Regions from separate parts of the Streptomyces nodosus genome, predicted to be linked through region 1. Evidence: predicted binding sites of a transcription regulator. Region 1 holds the regulator's gene; each other region holds the start of a gene.

Evidence for each region. The regulator HrcA, encoded in region 1, represses chaperone genes, less so after heat shock. The targets are predictions, from matches to a motif close to TTNGCACTCNGNNNNNCNGAGTGCNAA.
Region 2: the regulator HrcA is predicted to act here: its motif matches at 3,389-3,415, upstream of groES (co-chaperone GroES).
Region 3: the regulator HrcA is predicted to act here: its motif matches at 3,998-4,024, upstream of groL (chaperonin GroEL).

The regions. Positions count from the first base shown of each region.
Region 1 is NZ_CP023747.1:2,620,560-2,627,170, reverse strand. It holds gene hemW (radical SAM family heme chaperone HemW) at 1-283, shown strand, start outside; gene CP978_RS11965 (DUF3097 domain-containing protein) at 347-1,147, opposite strand; gene CP978_RS11960 (MBL fold metallo-hydrolase) at 1,182-1,925, opposite strand; gene hrcA (heat-inducible transcriptional repressor HrcA) at 2,132-3,151, shown strand; gene dnaJ (molecular chaperone DnaJ) at 3,152-4,291, shown strand; gene CP978_RS11945 (nitronate monooxygenase) at 4,460-5,578, shown strand; gene CP978_RS11940 (16S rRNA (uracil(1498)-N(3))-methyltransferase) at 5,575-6,315, shown strand; gene CP978_RS11935 (hypothetical protein) at 6,508-6,611, shown strand, end outside.
Region 2 is NZ_CP023747.1:4,486,121-4,492,731, reverse strand. It holds gene CP978_RS20410 (SDR family NAD(P)-dependent oxidoreductase) at 1-182, shown strand, start outside; gene CP978_RS20405 (ester cyclase) at 333-1,040, shown strand; gene groL (chaperonin GroEL) at 1,163-2,788, opposite strand; gene groES (co-chaperone GroES) at 2,936-3,244, opposite strand; gene CP978_RS20390 (polysaccharide deacetylase family protein) at 3,551-4,345, opposite strand; gene CP978_RS20385 (polysaccharide deacetylase family protein) at 4,342-5,229, opposite strand; gene CP978_RS20380 (class I SAM-dependent methyltransferase) at 5,605-6,611, shown strand, end outside.
Region 3 is NZ_CP023747.1:3,484,292-3,490,902, reverse strand. It holds gene CP978_RS15705 (glucosyl-3-phosphoglycerate synthase) at 1-893, opposite strand, end outside; SAM riboswitch class I at 1,053-1,209, shown strand; gene thrC (threonine synthase) at 1,228-2,508, shown strand; gene CP978_RS15695 (ubiquitin-like small modifier protein 1) at 2,552-2,827, shown strand; gene CP978_RS15690 (cold-shock protein) at 3,279-3,482, shown strand; gene groL (chaperonin GroEL) at 4,148-5,770, shown strand; gene CP978_RS15680 (MFS transporter) at 5,994-6,611, shown strand, end outside.

The DNA of each region.
Region 1 (6,611 bases):
GCACCCGGGGGCGTACGCGGCGGCGCTGGCCGCGGGGCGGTCCCCCGGGGCCGGGCGGGAGGTCCTGACGGACGAGGACCGCCGGGTGGAGCGCATCCTGCTGGAGCTGCGGCTGCGGGAGGGGGTGCCGCTGACGCTGCTCCGGGAGCCGGGCCTCGCGGCGGCGCACCGGGCGCTGGCGGACGGCCTTCTGGAGGAGAGGCCGTACGAGCAGGGGCGGGCCGTGCTCACCCTGCGCGGCCGGCTGCTGGCGGACGCCGTGGTGCGGGACGTGGTGGACTGACGGAGCGACCCCGCACCCGTCGGCCCCGACGGGTGCGGAAGACCGGTCGAGAACCGGAGCGACTCAGGGCACGGTCACATGGTCGATGAGGCGTTCCACGCACCCCAGCAGCTCCGGCTCCAGATCCTTGTAGGACCGCACCCGGGACAGGATCCGCTGCCATGCCTCGCCGGTGTTCTCCGGCCAGCCCAGGGCGCGGCAGACGCCCGTCTTCCAGTCCTGGCCGTGCGGCACCTGCGGCCAGGCGGCGATCCCCAGGGACGACGGCTTCACCGCCTGCCAGACGTCGATGTACGGATGGCCCACCACCAGGGAGTGTTCGCCGGTCACCGACTGCGCGATCCGCCACTCCTTGGTGCCGGGGACCAGATGGTCCACCAGGACGCCGAGGCGTGCGTCCGGGCCGGGGGAGAAGGCCGAGACGATCGACGGCAGATCGTCGACGCCCTCCAGATACTCCACCACCACGCCCTCGATGCGCAGATCGTCGCCCCACACCCGCTCGACCAGTTCCGCGTCGTGGCGGCCCTCCACATAGATCCGTCCGGCCCGGGCCACCCGGGCCCGGGCGCCGGGGACCGCCACCGAACCGGAGGCCGTACGGGCCGGACGCACCGGCGCGCTCGACGGCCGTACCAGCGTCACCACCCGCCCCTCCAGCAGAAACCCGCGCGGCTGGAGGGGGAACACCCGGTGCTTGCCGAAGCGGTCCTCCAGGGTCACCGTGCCCGCCTCGCAGCGGATCACCGCCCCGCAGTAGCCGGTGCCCGGTTCCTCGACCACCAGACCGGGGTCCGCCGGGACCTCGGGCACGGGCTGCTGCTTCTTCCACGGCGGGGTCAGATCCGAAGAGTACGAGCGCATTCGGATGACGATAGGAGAAGGGCTCCGGCCGGGGCTACGACACGCCGAAACGCGCCGCCAGAGTGTCCCGCTGCGCCCGCACGAACGCCGCGTCCACCACCGCACCGTGCCCCGGCACATACCGGGCGTCCTCCCCGCCCAGCTCCAGCAGCCGGTCCAGGGCGGCGGGCCACTGTGCGGGGACGGCGTCCGGGCCGGCCTGGGGTTCGCCGGACTCCTCCACCAGATCCCCGCAGAACACCACCGCCGGCTCACCGGGAACGAGAACCACCAGGTCATGGGCGGTGTGGGCCGGGCCCACGGTCGCCAGCACCACCCGCACCCCGCCGAGGTCCAGGGTCCGCTCGCCCGACACCTGGTGGTGCACGGGGAGCAGCGTGGCCCCGGCCTCCGCCGCCTCGTGCGGGTCAAGACCGTGCCGCACCGCGTCCGCGACCAGCTCCTCGCGCCGGTGCACCAGCACCGCGTCCACACCGGCCGCTCCGAAGGTCTCCGCGCCGGTGAACGCCGTCGCCCCGAGGACATGGTCGAAGTGGGGGTGGGTGAGGGCGAGATGCGTCACATCCGTCACACCGGGCCCCGCGCTCCCGGGCGCGAGCAGCCGGCGCGCCTCGGCGCGCAACCGGGCGCCCTCGCCCCGGCTCGACCCCGCGTCCACCATGAGCGCCCCGCGCTCGCCCACGATCAGCCCCGCCGTGCAGTCCCAGACCGGCAGCCGGCTGCGCCCCGCACCCGGCCCCAGCCGCTCCCAGCCGGACTCTTCCCAGAACACCGTCATACCGCGACGCTATCCACAACGCCCCGCCGGGAGGACGCGCTGCCGGGGACACCCCGGGACAGGTCGGTACACCTCGGTACGGCGGCGGTGCCCGCCCTTGCCGGGGGCGTACCCGACAGCCGTACACTGACCCCGGGATGCTGGCACTCGTACAGACAGAGTGCCAGGGGGAGCGCCAAAGGGACGAATTGCTGGAGGTGCGCGCGATGCTCAGTGAACGCAGGCTCGAAGTGCTGCGCGCCATCGTCCAGGACTATGTCGGCACCGAGGAGCCGGTGGGCTCCAAGGCGCTCACCGAGCGGCACCAGCTCGGTGTCTCCCCGGCCACCGTCCGCAACGACATGGCCGCGCTGGAGGAGGAGGGCTATATCGCCCAGCCGCACACCAGCGCCGGACGCATCCCCACGGACAAGGGCTACCGCCTCTTCGTCGACAAGCTGGCCGCCGTCAAGCCGATGAGCCCGCCCGAGCGCCGCGCGATCCAGAACTTCCTGGGGGGCGCCGTCGACCTCGACGACGTCGTCACGCGGACGGTACGGCTGCTCGCGCAGCTCACCCGGCAGGTCGCCGTGGTGCAGTACCCCTCGCTGACGCGCTCGACGGTGCGGCATGTGGAGCTGCTGCCGATGGCGCCCGCGCGGGTGATGCTCGTGGTGATCACGGACACCGGCCGGGTCGAGCAGCGCATGATCGACTGTCCCGCGCCGTTCGGGGAGACCTCCCTCGCGGACCTGCGGGCGCGGCTCAACAGCCGGGTCACCGGACGCCGCTTCTCGGACGTGCCGCAGCTTGTGCAGGATCTGCCCGAGGCCTTCGAGGAGGCGGAGGACCGCGGCATGGTGTCGACGGTGCTCGCCACCCTCCTGGAGACGCTCGTGGAGGAGACCGAGGAGCGGCTGGTGATCGGCGGAACCGCCAATCTCACCCGCTTCGGGCATGACTTCCCTCTCGCCATCCGTCCCGTCCTGGAAGCGCTGGAGGAACAGGTCGTCCTCCTCAAGCTGCTGGGCGAGGCCAAGGATCCGGCCATGCGGGTGCGTATCGGCCATGAGAACGCGCACGAGGGACTCAACTCCACGTCCGTGGTCTCCGTCGGCTACGGTTCGGGCGGCGAGGCAGTAGCCAAACTCGGCGTGGTCGGACCGACCCGCATGGATTACCCGGGAACGATGGGAGCGGTACGAGCGGTGGCACGGTACGTCGGACAGATCCTGGCGGAGTCGTAGGTGGCCACGGACTACTACGCCGTACTCGGCGTACGCCGCGACGCGTCGCAGGACGAGATCAAGAAGGCGTTCCGTCGGCTCGCCCGCGAGCTGCACCCGGACGTCAATCCCGATCCCAAGACGCAGGAGCGGTTCAAGGAGATCAACGCCGCCTACGAGGTGCTCTCGGACCCGCAGAAGAAGCAGGTCTACGACCTCGGCGGCGACCCCCTGTCCCAGGCGGGCGGCGGTGGCGGCGCGGGCGGCTTCGGCGCGGGCGGCTTCGGGAACTTCTCCGACATCATGGACGCGTTCTTCGGCACGGCGTCGCAGCGCGGACCGCGCTCGCGCACCCGCCGGGGCCAGGACGCCATGATCCGGCTGGAGATCGAGCTCGACGAGGCGGCCTTCGGCACCACGAAGGACATCCAGGTCGACACGGCCGTCATCTGCAACACCTGCAACGGTGAGGGTGCCGCGCCCGGCACCACCGCGCAGACCTGCGACATGTGCCGTGGACGCGGTGAGGTCTCGCAGGTCACCCGGTCCTTCCTGGGCCAGGTCATGACCTCCCGGCCGTGCCCGCAGTGCCAGGGCTTCGGCACGATCGTCCCCAACCCGTGCCCGGAGTGCGCGGGCGACGGGCGGGTGCGCTCCCGCAGGACGCTCACCGTGAAGATCCCGGCGGGTGTCGACAACGGCACGCGCATCCAGCTCGCGGGCGAGGGCGAGGTCGGCCCCGGCGGGGGCCCGGCCGGTGACCTGTATGTCGAGATCCACGAGCTGCCGCACCACGTCTTCCAGCGCCGCGGCGACGATCTGCACTGCACGGTCACCATCCCGATGACCGCGGCGGCCCTCGGCACCAAGGTCCCGCTGGAGACGCTGGACGGTCTGGAGGAGGTCGACATCCGCCCCGGCACCCAGTCCGGGCAGTCGATCCCGCTGCACGGCCGCGGCATCACCCATCTGCGGGGCGGCGGCCGGGGCGATCTGATCGTCCATGTCGAGGTGCAGACCCCGACGAAGATGGACCCCGAGCAGGAGCGGCTGCTGCGCGAACTGGCCAAGCTGCGCGGCGAGGAGCGGCCCCAGGGCCAGTTCCAGCCGGGCCAGCAGGGCCTGTTCTCCCGGCTGAAGGACGCCTTCAACGGCCGCTGACCCGGCCCGGGACCACCCGGTGGGCCGCGCCGGCCGGCCTCGGCCGGCCGGACCCGGGGTCGCCGGTCACCCGGCCCCGGGCCCGCTCCGACCGTGGCCTTGCCCACCGGCATATGTCACCGGAAGGCCGGATTCGGACTTGTCCGGGGGACGTGGCAACATGCCGTCATGTCCTCCGCGCTGACCGATCTCCTTCGCCGTCCGATCGTGCAGGCCCCCATGGCGGGCGGGATCTCCGTACCCCAGCTCGCCGCCGCCGTGTCCGAGGCCGGCGGCCTGGGGTTCCTCGCGGCCGGGTACAAGACCGCCGACGGCATGTACCAGGAGATCAAGCAGCTCCGTGGGCTCACCGGCGGACCCTTCGGGGTGAATGTCTTCATGCCGCAGCCGGAACACCCGGGCACGGGCCCCGGCACTCCCGGAGGGACCGGCTCCGCCCCGCCTTCCGCCACCGTCGAGGTCTACGCCAACCAGCTCGCCGGGGAGGCGGCCTGGTACCAGACGGAGCTGGGCGACCCCGACAGCGGCCGTGACGACGGCTACGACGCCAAGCTCGCCGTCCTGCTCGACGACCCGGTACCGGTGGTCTCCTTCCACTTCGGAGTCCCCAGCCACAAGGCCCTGGACGCCCTGCGGCGCGCCGGCACCTTCACCCTGGTCACCGCGACCACCGCGGAGGAGGCCCTCGCCGTCCAGGAGGCGGGCGCCGACGCGGTGATCGCACAGGGCGTCGAGGCGGGCGGCCACCAGGGCACCCACCGGGACGTCCGGGAGAACGACGGGGCGGGCATCGGGCTGCTCTCGCTCGTGGCCCAGCTGCGCGAGAGCGTGAGCATCCCGATCGTGGCCGCCGGGGGCGTCATGCGCGGCAGCCAGATCGCCGCGGTACTGGCCGCGGGCGCGAGCGCGGCACAGCTCGGCACCGCGTTCCTCGCGACCCCCGAGTCCGGCGCCCATGCCCTGCACAAGCGGGCGTTGACCGATCCGCTGTTCGTCCGCACGGAGCTGACCCGGGCGTTCACCGGGCGCCCGGCCCGCGCCCTGGTCAACCGGTTCATGCGGGAGCACGGCCCCTACGCGCCCGCCGCGTACCCCGAGATCAACCACCTCACCCAGCCGCTGCGCAAGGCCGCCGCCAAGGCCGGTGACGCGCAGGGCATGGCGCTGTGGGCCGGGCAGGGCCACCGCCTGGCCCGCGAACTGCCCGCGGGGCAGCTGGTGGAGGTGCTGGCGGCGGAACTGGACGCGGCCACGGCCGCGCTGACGACGGGGAGTGTGCAGCGATGACTGCTCCGGTGTTCGTGGTGGACCGACTCGACGCGGTCGGGCCGGAGTTCGTGCTCGACGGCGCCGAAGGGCGGCACGCGGTCTCGGTGAAGCGGCTGCGGGCCGGCGAGAACGTGGTCCTCACCGACGGATGCGGGCGCTGGACCGAGGGCGTGGTGAAGGCCGCCGAGGGCAAAGACCGCCTGGTGATCACGGACCTGGAGCCCGCGCACGAGGAGCCGTCCGAGTCCCCGCGCATCACCGTGGTCCAGGCCCTGCCCAAGGGCGACCGGGGCGAGTTGGCCGTGGAGACCATGACCGAGGTGGGCGTGGACGCGATCGTCCCGTGGGCGGCGTCCCGGTGCATCACCCAGTGGAAGGGCGAGCGGGGGCTGAAGGCGCTCGGCAAGTGGCGGGCCACCGCCCGTGAGGCGGGCAAACAGTCCCGCCGGGTGCGCTTCGCCGAGGTCGCGGACGCGGCGACGACCAAGCAGGTCGCGGCGCTGCTGGCCGAGGCGGACTTCGCCGCGGTGCTGCACGAGAGCGGCGACGAGCCCCTGGCGACCGTGGACCTCCCCACGACGGGCGAGATCGTGCTGGTCGTGGGGCCCGAGGGCGGCGTCTCCCCCGAGGAACTGGCCCTGTTCGAGCAGTCCGGCGCCCGCCCGTTCCGGCTGGGCCGCACGGTCCTGCGCACCTCCACCGCCGGCACCGCGGCAGCGGCACTCCTGCTCGGCCGCACGGGCCGCTGGTCCTAGCGCCTGCACAGCCCTTCCCCTGCACGCCGGTGGTGCGCGGGGGCGGTTCGAGTGCCGTGGGAGGCCGGGTGCAGGCGTCAGTGAGGAGTTGACGGCACGTCAAGGGGGTGCCCGGAGGGGGCGTGCGCGGTCACTCCCGTATGGCCGTATGCGCTCTACCGCCGCGGGCGGGTCGGTGGGAGGCTGCCCCGCATGGGGGTTCTGCGGCGTATCCGGCGGCGGCCTGCGGGACGGCGGGCCGTGGTGGTCACCGGGCTCATGGCGGTCACCGTGGGTGGTGTCTCGGCGTGCCAGCC
Region 2 (6,611 bases), 1.9 Mb from region 1:
GCTGGATGTGGCTGGACGCGGACAAGCTGGTCGCCGCCGCCCTCCAGGACCTGGCCAGGGGCCGGACGCTGTCCATTCCGGACCCCCGGTACAAGGCGCTGATGGGCGTGGTGAAGATGATGCCCCGCGCCCTGCTGGGCGGGGTCACCTCGCGGACGGGACGCAAGTACGGACCGCAGTAGAAGACGCCCCGGTCCGGAGCGGACCGGACCCGTCCGCCGTCACGGTCATGGCCCTCGATGCCGTGCCCGGGCCTCGGCAGACGGGTGACGCCGCCCCTGGGGTGGGAACATGGGCATATCGACGGACCCAGGGGGGCCGGAGGCGGCGTCATGACATTTATGCAGCTCATCGACTGCAGGACCAAGCGGTTCGACGAGATGGACCAGCTCATGAACACCTGGGCCGAGCAGACCAGGAGCACCCGGACCGCGACCCACAGTGTGATCGGCAAGGACCGGTCCGACGATTCGCACTTCATCGAGATCGTGGAGTTCCCGTCGTACGAGGAGGCGATGCGGAGCTCGACCCTTCCCGAGACCAACCGGATCTTCCGCGAGATGATCGCCCTCTGCGAGGAGACGCCCGTGTTCACGGATCTGGACGTGGTGCGGGACGAACAGGTGTACGCGGCGAACGTCCGGCGGTTCTTCGAGGTCCTCGGCACCCTGGGCGGGCTTCCCCCGCTGGACGGTCTCCTTTGCGAGAACTACCACGACCACGATCCCGCCACTGCGCAGGACGCCATCGGGATGGACGCGATGCGCCGCGAGATCGAGATGTGGCGGGACGGCTTCGACTTCGTGTTCACCGTCGAGGACCAGATCGCCCAGGAGGACCGGGTGTGCACCCGGTGGAGCTGGCGGGCACGGCACACGGGCGATTTTCTCGGCATCCCGGCCACGGGCGACGAGGTCGTCATGACCGGGACGACCGTCTTCCGTTGTGACAGGACCGGAAAGATCGCCGAAGGCTGGTGGCAGTACGACAGGCTCGGGCTGATGTCCCAGCTCGGGGCGCTGGAGGCGCTGGAGGACTGAGGGCTCAGGGCTCAGGGGTGACGGCGCGTCCCGGCAGACGCCCGGGGGCGTCCGGAACGCGTGGTGCCCGGTGCCCCCTTGGGGCACCGGGCACCGTTGCTCGGCTCAGTTCAGACCGGTGGTCAGTGGGCGTGACCGTGGCTGTGGCCCGCCGCGGCCGGCTCTTCCTCTTCCTTCTTCTCGACGACCAGGGTCTCGGTCGTCAGCAGGAGGGAGGCGATGGAGGCGGCGTTCTCCAGGGCGGAGCGGGTGACCTTGACCGGGTCGATGACGCCGGCCTTGAGCAGGTCGCCGTACTCGCCGGTGGCGGCGTTGTAGCCCTGGCCCTTCTCCAGCTCGGCGACCTTGGAGGCGATGACATAGCCCTCCAGGCCGGCGTTCTCGGCGATCCAGCGCAGCGGCTCGACGACCGCGCGGCGGACGATGGAGACACCGGTGGCCTCGTCGCCCTGCTTGCCGAGGCCGTCGGCCAGCACCTTGGAGGCGTGGACCAGCGCGGAGCCACCACCGGAGACGATGCCCTCCTCGACCGCGGCGCGGGTCGCGGAGATGGCGTCCTCCAGACGGTGCTTCTTCTCCTTCAGCTCCACCTCGGTGGCGGCGCCGACCTTGATCACGCACACGCCGCCGGCCAGCTTGGCGAGGCGCTCCTGGAGCTTCTCGCGGTCCCAGTCGGAGTCGGTGTTCTCGATCTCGGCCTTGATCTGCGCCACGCGGCCGACGACGTCCTCGGACTTGCCGCCGCCGTCGACGATGGTCGTGTCGTCCTTGGTGACCGTCACGCGGCGGGCGCCGCCCAGCACGTCCAGACCGACCTGGTCGAGCTTGAGGCCGACCTCCTCGGAGATGACCGTGCCACCGGTGAGGACCGCCATGTCCTGCAGCATCGCCTTGCGGCGGTCGCCGAAGCCGGGGGCCTTCACCGCGACGGCGTTGAAGGTGCCGCGGATCTTGTTCACCACGAGGGTGGACAGGGCCTCGCCCTCGACGTCCTCGGCGATGATCAGCAGCGGCTTGGAGGAGCCGGCCTGGATGACCTTCTCCAGCAGCGGCAGCAGGTCCGCGATGCCGGCGATCTTGCCCTGGTGGATGAGGATGTACGGGTCGTCGAGGACGGCCTCCATGCGCTCCTGGTCCGTCACGAAGTACGGCGACAGGTAGCCCTTGTCGAAGGCCATGCCCTCGGTGAAGTCCAGCTCCAGACCGAAGGTGTTGGACTCCTCGACGGTGATGACACCGTCCTTGCCGACCTTGTCCATCGCCTCGGCGATCAGCTCGCCGACCTGCTGGTCCTGGGCGGACAGCGCGGCGACGGCCGCGATGTCGGACTTCTCCTCGATCGGGCGCGCGGTGGCCAGCAGGTCGTCGGAGACGGCCTTGACCGCGGCGTCGATGCCCTTCTTCAGGGCGGCCGGGGAGGCACCCGCGGCGACGTTCCTCAGGCCCTCGCGGACGAGCGCCTGGGCGAGCACGGTGGCGGTGGTCGTACCGTCACCCGCGATGTCGTTGGTCTTGGTCGCCACCTCCTTCACCAGCTGGGCGCCGAGGTTCTCGTACGGGTCGTCGACCTCGACCTCACGGGCGATGGTGACACCGTCGTTGGTGATGGTGGGAGCGCCGAACTTCTTGTCGATGACGACATTGCGGCCCTTGGGGCCGATCGTCACCTTCACCGTGTCGGCAAGCTTGTTGACGCCGCGTTCAAGGGCGCGACGGGCGTCCTCGTCGAACTTCAGGATCTTCGCCATGGAGCGTTTCAGTCCTCTCGTTGCGATCTCGGCCGCCCTCCCGGAACGGCCGCACATCGCGGTGAAAAACGAACCGCGCCCCCGGCGCCCGGCTGATCATCTGTCGGGGTGCCAGGGGCGCAGCCAGAAGCGGTCTGCTTCGGTGAATTACTTCTCGATGATCGCGAGCACGTCGCGAGCCGAGAGAACGAGGTACTCCTCGTTGTTGTACTTCACCTCGGTGCCGCCGTACTTGCTGTAGAGCACGACGTCACCGACCTTGACGTCGAGCTCGACGCGCTTGCCGTCCTCGACGCGGCCCGGGCCCACCGCGAGGACGACGCCCTCCTGGGGCTTCTCCTTCGCGGTGTCCGGGATGACCAGGCCAGAGGCCGTGGTCTGCTCGGCGTCCAGCGGCTGGACCACAATGCGGTCCTCAAGCGGCTTGATGGCAACCTTGGAGCTGGCGGTCGTCACGATCCGACCTCCCCCTTCGGAGATCTCGGGGTTAACTGTCTGAGGTGGCGACCAGGTCGATCCGTCGTCGCGGGTGCCGGACCTGCCCGTCGCTGTATTGGCACTCTCCGGTGGTGAGTGCCAGAGCCGAGACTATGACCGGGATTAGCACTCGGTCAAGCGGAGTGCCAATCGTCGGCGGCGCGGCGCCGAAACCGCGGCTGTCCGGGGGCGATCCGCGCCCGGGTTCGGCGACCGCTCGGCGGGCTGTTCGACCGGGCGCCGCCGGTTCCCGGGCCCCGTGCCACACCGGGATCACCGCCCTCGCTACAGGTAGTCCTCCAGGCGTGCCACCGTGAACCCTCGCGCCTGGATGCGGCGCAGGACATGGGCGGTCTCCTCGGCCTGCGACGCCGACGAACGGCCCGCCTCATGGGGGCGGATGATGTCGCCGGGGCGGAGGGACCCCCTCCAGAACCGTCCCGCCGCCGGGCGCCACAGGATCAGGGCCCTGACACCGCAGTCACCCGCCGCGCGCAGCGTCGTGCGGTCGTACATGCCGTACGGCGGCCGGAGCAGACGGGATGTCGGACGCTCCCGCCGGTCCCGCCGGCCGCAGATCTCGGCGCGCTGAGCCGGGTACGGACGGCCGCGCAGCACGGCGCCGTCCAGAGTGCGGTTCTCGATGGCCGCGCCGGCCGCCCGCAGGCGCGCCACCCCCGGGGACCCCGGCAGAACGGCACGCTCCATGAGGAACACGCTCACCGGCAGCCGCAGTTCACGGACCATGTCGATGAACCGGGGGTCGTTCTCCACGCCCTCGTCGTAGGTCAGGAAGACGACCTTGTCGGAGGTGGGGACCCGGTCGAGGACCAGGGGCGGCCCCGCGGACGCCGTTCCGGCCGCACCGCCGAGGGGCCGGGCGGGGCGGGGTGCGGGCGCGAGCGGTGCGGCGAGGCCCCAGCGGCGAAAGGTCCGGTCCAGCCGCCCCCTCGGCCGGTGCACCTTCTGTGCCGCCTTCTTGCCCAGCCGTTCGATGGGGTCGACGGACTGGGCGCAGCCGGACAGGAGTGCGACGGTGAGCAGACCGGCGAGCACCGTCAGAAGGCGTGATGTCCTCACAGGTAGTCCTCCAGGCGGGCCACCGCGTAGCCCTCGTCCGTGGCCCGGTCCAGGAACCGGCGGATCGCGTCGGTCGTGGTGCCCTGCCCGTCCGGCCCGCCCCGGAGGTGGGCCAGGACGATGTCACCGGGATGCAGCCGGTGGTCCCACTCGCGGTACTCCCAGTGGTCGGCGAAGACCTCCTCGTTCCAGATCGGCGCGTATCTGATGCCGCAGGATTTCGCGGCGCGCAGGGTGTCCGCGTCGTAGACGCCGTTCGGCGGCCGGAAGAGCGTCGGGCGCCTGCCGAACTCCCGGGCCATCACGTCCTGCATGCCGCAGATCTCCTGCCGCTGCTCCTCGTACGGCATTCCGGGCAGATAGGGGGTGTGCAGGGTGTCGTTGTTCAGCGTGACGCCGAGATCGCGCATCCTCCGGAAGTAGTCGTAGTCGTCGTTGATCAGGTCGTCGCTGAGGAACGCCGAGTAGGGGACCTTCAGTTCGCTCATCATCCGGAGGAACTCCGGATCCTTCTCGGTGCCCTCGTCGACGGTGAGAAAGACGATCTTGTTCCTGGTGGGGACGGTGGTGAAGACCGGCGGCAGATCCTTGCCGCCCTCCACCTCGAACCCCTTGCGGAAGGTGATCGGCGGCTTGCGCGCCGGGGCCGAGGGCGGCACCGGCGGCACCCGGCCCAGGGCCCAGCGTTTTGCGGCCACCGCGCGCTCGGCGTACCGGGCGCCCAGCCGGGTGGCATAGGCGTCGAGGGCGCGCGCCTCCGGGGCGTTCAGCAACCCCGGGCCGTGCCTGTCGTGCTCCCCGGCGGTGCAGCCGGTCGCGAGGGCGGTGACGACGAGCAGGGTCAGGGCCGCGCCCGCCGCGACCGCCGGCCGGAAACGGCGCACACCACCCGGGCGGGCGCCCCGTGCGGGCACACCCCGCAGACACGCACTCCCGACACCGGCAACCCGTACACGCACCACCCGCACACCTGCACCCTGCACGTTTGCACCCTGCACGTTCCTGCGTCCCGGGTGTGCGGACCGCACCCGTGGCTGCCCCGGACGCCCCAGTCGTGAAGCCCGCACGCGTGAACGCCCTGCGCCCGGACGTGCGGCCCGCCCTGTGCCGCACCGTGCGCGCCGCACCCACGACGGATACTTTTCGTCATCTTGTCGTACCAGCCGCATGGCGCCGGATCCTTTCAGCCGTCGAGGGGCCGGGCGGGCCGACACTGCGGCCGGGCGCACGCCGTCCACCGACTGGCCGACAATGACCGGGTGAACGACCTCTCCTTCGCCTCTCTGCTCACCCCCGAGGGCCGCGCCCTCCTCGACGAGGTGCGTGGCACCGCTCCGGCACAGGAGCTGGCCGTCGCGACCCGGCTGCGCCGCGAGCACCCCGCCGAGCTGGTCTCGGCGGCCCTCACCCAGGCGCGGCTGCGCGAGCGGGCGGCGGCGAAGTTCGGCGCCGAGGACGCCCGGCGGATGTTCTTCACCCCGAACGGCGTCGAACAGTCCACCAGGACCGCCGTCGCGACCCACCGTGCCGAACGGATGCAGGCCCTGGGCGTGACCTCCGTCGCCGATCTGTGCTGCGGCATCGGCGGGGACGCCCTGGCGCTGGCCCGGGCCGGCATCCGGGTCCTGGCCGTGGACCGCGATCCGCTGACGGTTGCGGCGGCGCGCGCCAACGCCGAGGAGCTGGGCCTGTCGGCACTGATCGAGGTGCGCGAGGCGGACGTCACGGAGGTGGACGTCTCGGCGTACGACGCCGTCTTCGTCGATCCGGCACGCCGGGGCGGCCGGCCGGGGGGTGGCGCGCGAGGAGGGAGCGGGCGGATCTTCGACCCGGAGGCCTACTCGCCCCCGCTGTCCTGGGCCGTGGCCACGGCGCGCCGGGCCCCGCACGCCGCGCTGAAGGTCGCTCCGGGCATTCCGCACGAGGCGGTGCCCGACGAGGCCGAGGCCGAGTGGATCTCGGACGGCGGGGACGTCAAGGAGGCGGTGCTGTGGTTCGGCACGGAACCGGGTCTCGTACGGGCCACCCTGCTGCCCGGCCCCCGGGTGCTGCGCGGCCGGGGCCTGCCCGATCCGCCGGTGCGCCCGGTCGGCCGCTATCTCTATGAACCCGACGGCGCCGTCATCCGCGCGCATCTGGTGGCGGAGGTGGCCGAGGAGCTGGACGGCGGGCTCATCGACGAGACGATCGCCTATGTGACGGCGGACGAACGCCGCGACTGCCCCCACGCCACCGCGTACGAGATCACCGACCGGCTCCCCTTCCA
Region 3 (6,611 bases), 860 kb from region 1:
GGCTCGAAACCGCCCTCGCCCCGTTCGAACTGGGTGAGGGAGGGCCGGATCAGATGGCCCCGGGCGAGCCGGAGCTGTGCGGTGCGGTAGATCGCGGCGGCCATCCGGCCCAGCGCCCGGCCGTCCTGGTGGCGGTGGATGCGCACGCCCACATCGACCTGGGCGAGGGCGTCCAGGCCCACCAGATGCAGGGCGTCGACCAGCATGCCCAGCTCCACCCCGTACCCGACCGGGAACGGCAGCCGTTCCAGCAGGGAGCGGCGGGCGGCGTACTCACCGCCGAGCGGCTGCACGAAACCGGCCAGCTGCGGCCAGTGCATATTGAGCAGCGGGCGTGCCATCAGTTCGGTGACGCGTCCGCCCTGGCCCGCCGCGACCGCGCCGGCGGCGCCCTCGCCCGCCACGGTCAGCGGCCGGTCGTACATCGCCTTGACGAGGTCCACCCCCGGGTCGGTGAGCAGCGGGCCCACGATCCCGGTGACGAAGTCCGAGGAGAACTCCCTGAGGTCCGCGTCGACGAAACAGACGATGTCCCCCCGGGTGACCAGCAGCGAGCGCCACAGCACCTCGCCCTTTCCGGGCACGGCCGGGATGCGCGGCAGGATCGTGTCGCGGTGCACCACCCTCGCGCCGGCCGCCGCGGCGACCTCGGAGGTGCGGTCGGTGGACCCGGAGTCCACGACCACGATCTCGTCGACGAGCGGCACCCGCCGCATCAGGTCGCGACGGATGACGGAGACGATCTCGCCGACCGTCCGCTCCTCGTCGAGGGCGGGCAGCACGACGCTGACGGACGAGCCCGAGGCGCCCTTGGCGGCCAGGATCCTGTGGAGCGGGCGATCGGCGACGGACCAGGAACGGGTGCTCAGCCAGCGCTCCACTTCTTCCAGCACGGTCTGCGGCTCCTCACGTTTCACGGGGCGATGTGATCCATCTCGCGGTTCGGACGACTATCTCAACCGTCCTTGCCTTCGGTTACAGTCTTGAACAACGCCGGTGACCGTCGTATGTCGGGGGTCACCCCGGCTGTCACCAGTGAAACAACCGCATACAGCTCATCCAGAGGGGCAGAGGGAAACGGCCCGATGAAGCCCCGGCAACCCTCCAGTCGGTTCTCGTAGATCAGTGATGATCGTTTTCGCGAGGCTCCCGGCTAGGGAAGGTGCCAAATCCGTCTCACGGCGAAACGCGTCGTGAGGAAGATGAGGAGAAAGGGCCTCGCCTCATATGGCTGCGCAGACAGTTGCACGCACCACCGACTCCGTGAACCTCGGTCCCGCCGCGGCACTCTCCTGCCGGGAATGCGGCCATCGGGTGCCGCTCGGCCCGGTCTTCGCCTGCGAGGAGTGTTTCGGCCCGCTGGAGATCGCCTACGACTTCTCCGGCTATGACACGGAGGAACTGCGGAAGCGGATCGAGTCGGGCCCCGCGAACATCTGGCGCTATGCGCCGCTGCTGCCGGTCCCGTCGGACGTCGCCGACAAGCCCAACCTGAACCCGGGCTGGACCAAGCTCGTCCAGGCCGACAACCTGGCGCGCGAACTGGGCGTGACCGGCGGGCTGTTCGTGAAGGACGACTCCGGCAACCCCACCCACTCCTTCAAGGACCGGGTCGTCGCCCAGGCGCTGGAGGCGGCCCGCGCCTTCGGCTTCACCACCCTCTCCTGCTCCTCCACCGGCAATCTGGCGGGCGCGGTCGGCGCCGCCGCGGCCCGTGCGGGACTGCGCTCCTGTGTGTTCATCCCGCACGACCTGGAACAGGGCAAGGTCGTCATGGCCGCGGTCTACGGCGGCGACCTCGTCGGCATCGAGGGCACCTACGACGATGTGAACCGCTTCTGCTCCGAGCTGATCGGCGACCCGGCCGGTGAGGGCTGGGGCTTCGTCAACGTCAACCTCCGCCCGTACTACGCGGAGGGGTCCAAGACCCTGGCGTACGAGATCGCCGAGCAGTTGGGCTGGCGGCTGCCCGAACAGATCGTGGTCCCGATCGCCTCCGGCTCCCAGCTGACGAAGATCGACAAGGGGTTCCAGGAGCTGATCAGGCTGGGGCTCGTCGAGGACACGCCGTACAAGATCTTCGGTGCGCAGGCCGAGGGATGCTCGCCGGTGTCGGCCGCGTTCAAGGCCGGCCATGACGTCGTACGGCCGCAGAAGCCGGACACCATCGCCAAGTCGCTGGCGATCGGCAACCCGGCGGACGGCCCGTACGTCCTGGACATCGCCCGCCGCACCGGGGGAGCGGTGGAGGATGTGACGGACGAACAGATCGTCGACGCCATCAAGCTGCTGGCCCGCACCGAGGGCATCTTCGCGGAGACCGCCGGCGGTGTGACCGTCGGAGTGACGCGCAAGCTCATCGAGAACGGCGTCCTCGACCCGTCGAAGACGACGGTCGTGCTCAACACGGGCGACGGACTCAAGACGCTGGACGCGGTGGCCGGCACCGGGCTCACCGCCACGATCCGCCCGAACCTCGACTCCTTCCACGAGGCCGGGCTCGCGTGAGCGCCCGCCCCGCACTTCTCACCCCGACCGGAGGTCCCACCCCATGAGCGTCAACGTCCGCATTCCCACCATCCTGCGTCCCTACACCGGCGGCCGGGCCGAGGTGAGCGCCGACGGCGCCACCGTCGCGGAGGTCATCGCCGACCTGGAGAAGAACCACGCCGGCATCGCGGCCCGCGTCCTGGACGACCAGGGCAAGCTGCGCCGCTTCGTCAATGTGTACGTCAACGACGACGACGTCCGCTTCGAGCAGGGCCTTCAGACGGCGACGCCGGACGGCGCGGGGATCTCCATCATCCCGGCGGTCGCGGGCGGCTGACGGCGCCTCACCCCCGTGATCGTCGGCCCTCCGGCCGCACCGGTCTCCGAGAGTTCATCGAATTGCCCTCTCCGCGAGTGAAGCGGAGGGGGCAATTCTGCATGGTTGAGCGCGGTACAGTTGGGGAACGCGCTCCCGGTCATCCCGCTGAATGCTCTGAGTTCCTGTCGCGGGTCCGATGAGAAACAGCCAAAGTGTGCAGGGCTTTTGCGCCATTCATTCTATTTACGGGGCCCGACTTGCCCTGAATTCGGGCAAATTATTCATATATCTCCGACCGGCCAGGCCTGGATTTCTCGTCCGATTGACCTGTTGCAGACGGCAGTTGGACAGATACATTCAGCCGCGGTCGACGCGTTCCGGCGCACGCCCCCAACCGTTGGGGGGTGAGGTCTGACCCGGATCCGCGAAGTGTGGATCTGTGCAAGGGCCAGTAATAGGGGAGTTAGGCATGGCTCAGGGCACCGTCAAGTGGTTCAACGCGGAGAAGGGGTACGGCTTCATCGCGGTCGACGGTGGTGCGGATGTTTTCGTCCACTACAGCGCCATCCAGATGGACGGCTACCGCACCCTGGAGGAGGGCCAGCGGGTCGAGTTCGAGATCTCGCAGGGTCAGAAGGGGCCGCAGGCGGACATGGTCCGCGTGGCCGGCTGAAGTCGCGCGCCGACGACTGAAACCGTTCGACGTGTCGAGGGGCTCGTATCCCACCCGGGATACGAGCCCCTCGTCCCGTTCCCCTCGCCCCATCGGGTGACCACGGCCTCATGAGCCCGGGGTGTCCCGTCGGGGCACCGGCCCGTCCACCGGCGGTCCGCCGCCCGGTTCGAGCCCGGTTCGCGGGGCGTCTCGCCCGGGTCTGTCCCGGACCGCTGCGCCCGGAACGGGATAGTTCTGCCTGCCTGCCTGCCTGCCTGCCTGCCTGCCCGCCTGCCCCGGTCCGGCCCGCTCTGTGGGGCGGTACCGCGCCCTGGTGCCGTCGATGCTGCGGGACGCGCCGAGTCCGTTCGTCGGCGTTTCCCCGCCCGGCTCGGATCCGTTTCGTGAGGCTGCTCGACCCGGTGTCCAGGCCCTGGACGGCTGGGCCGGACGGCTGCCTTCGGCGCCCCCTCAAGGACCGCGCTTCGCGGGCGCACCTTGCACTCGGAGGGGGCGAGTGCTAATCATTGGCGTTAGCACTCTGAAGGTGAGAGTGACAAAAGAGGACCGGGTCGGTGAGGCCACGGGCCGGGTGGGGCAAGGAACCTCCGGTCGGGGCCGTCCGTCGCGGGCGCGGGCGCGGTCCGAAGTCATCACCCCCAGTCCTGGGAGGACCACTTCACATGGCCAAGATCATCGCGTTCGACGAGGAGGCGCGGCGTGGCCTCGAGCGCGGCATGAACCAGCTCGCGGACGCCGTCAAGGTGACCCTCGGCCCCAAGGGCCGCAACGTCGTCCTCGAGAAGAAGTGGGGAGCCCCCACGATCACCAACGATGGTGTGTCCATCGCCAAGGAGATCGAGCTCGAGGACCCGTACGAGAAGATCGGCGCCGAGCTGGTCAAGGAAGTCGCCAAGAAGACGGACGACGTCGCCGGTGACGGTACGACCACCGCGACCGTGCTCGCCCAGGCGCTGGTCCGCGAGGGCCTGCGCAACGTCGCCGCCGGTGCCAACCCGATGGCCCTGAAGCGCGGTATCGAGAAGGCCGTCGAGGCCGTCTCCACCGCCCTGCTGGAGCAGGCGAAGGACGTCGAGACCAAGGAGCAGATCGCCTCCACGGCCTCCATCTCCGCCGCCGACACCCAGATCGGCGAGCTGATCGCCGAGGCCATGGACAAGGTCGGCAAGGAAGGCGTCATCACCGTCGAGGAGTCGCAGACCTTCGGTCTCGAGCTCGAGCTCACCGAGGGCATGCGCTTCGACAAGGGCTACATCTCGGCGTACTTCGCCACCGACATGGAGCGTATGGAGGCCGTCCTCGACGACCCGTACATCCTGATCGCCAACTCCAAGATCTCCAACGTCAAGGACCTGCTCCCGCTCCTGGAGAAGGTCATGCAGTCGGGCAAGCCGCTGCTGATCATCGCCGAGGACGTCGAGGGCGAGGCCCTGTCGACCCTGGTCGTCAACAAGATCCGCGGCACCTTCAAGTCCGTCGCCGTCAAGGCCCCGGGCTTCGGCGACCGCCGCAAGGCCATGCTCGGCGACATCGCCATCCTCACGGGCGGCGAGGTCATCTCCGAGGAGGTCGGCCTCAAGCTGGAGAACGCGACCCTGGACCTCCTGGGCCGCGCCCGCAAGGTCGTCATCACCAAGGACGAGACGACCATCGTCGACGGCTCCGGCTCCGCCGAGCAGGTCCAGGGCCGGGTCAACCAGATCCGCGCCGAGATCGAGAACAGCGACTCCGACTACGACCGCGAGAAGCTCCAGGAGCGCCTCGCGAAGCTGGCCGGCGGCGTGGCCGTCATCAAGGCCGGTGCCGCCACCGAGGTGGAGCTCAAGGAGCGCAAGCACCGCATCGAGGACGCCGTCCGCAACGCCAAGGCGGCCGTCGAGGAGGGCATCGTCGCCGGTGGTGGCGTGGCCCTGCTCCAGGCCTCCCAGGTCTTCGAGAAGCTGGAGCTCGAGGGCGACGAGGCCACCGGTGCCGCCGCCGTCAAGCTGGCGCTCGAGGCCCCGCTGAAGCAGATCGCCGTCAACGCCGGCCTCGAGGGCGGTGTCGTGGTGGAGAAGGTGCGCAACCTGACCCCGGGCCACGGCCTGAACGCCGCGACCGGCGAGTACGTCGACCTGGTCAAGGAAGGCATCATCGACCCGGCGAAGGTGACCCGTTCCGCGCTGCAGAACGCCGCCTCCATCGCCGCGCTGTTCCTCACCACCGAGGCCGTCATCGCCGACAAGCCGGAGAAGACCGCCGCGCCTGCCGGTGGCGGCATGCCGGGCGGTGACATGGACTTCTGAGCCTGACACCAGGCTCGGACAGCACGTCCATCCCGAGGGCGGCACTCCCTGGAAACAGGGGGTGCCGCCCTCGGGCGTGTCCGGGGGCGGGCAGGCCCCCCGGGCCGGGGCACCGGCGGACGGCACCGCCACGTCGCCGTGAATTCACTTGCTTAAGTCAATCAATCGGAATAACGTTGCCTGAGTCAAGCACACCTGCCACGCCCCACGGAGGCCCCCTGTCATGTCCGACGCACTAGCCCGGCCCGTCGGAGCCGAAGAGACCGCGCCGAGAGCGAACGTCCTGGTCGTGGTCCTGGCCTTCGGCGGGATCGTCGTCTCGCTGATGCAGACGCTGGTCATCCCGATCGTCCCGAAGCTGCCGACCTATCTGCACGCCTCGTCGTCGGACACCGCCTGGGCCGTCACCGCGACCCTGCTCGCCGCCGCCGTGGCCACCCCGGTGATGGGCCGCCTCGGTGATATGTACGGCAAGCGCCGGATGCTGCTGGTGGGCCTGTTCATGCTGGTCGCCGGCTCGGTCACGGTGGCCCTGAGCGACACCCTCACCCCGGTGATCGTGGGACGCGCCCTCCAGGGCATGGCCTCCGGTGTCATCCCGCTCGGCATCAGCATCATGCGGGACGAACTGCCCGCCGAACGGCTGGGTTCGGCGACCGCGATGATGAGCGCCTCGCTCGGTGTCGGCGGCGCCCTGGGTCTGCCCGCCGCAGCGGTGATCGCCGACAACTTCAACTGGCACATGCTGTTCTGGACCTCGGCCGCGCTCGGCGTCGTCGCCGCCGTCCTGGTGCTGATGCTGGTGCCGGAGTCGTCGGTGCGCAGCGGTGGCCGGTTCGAT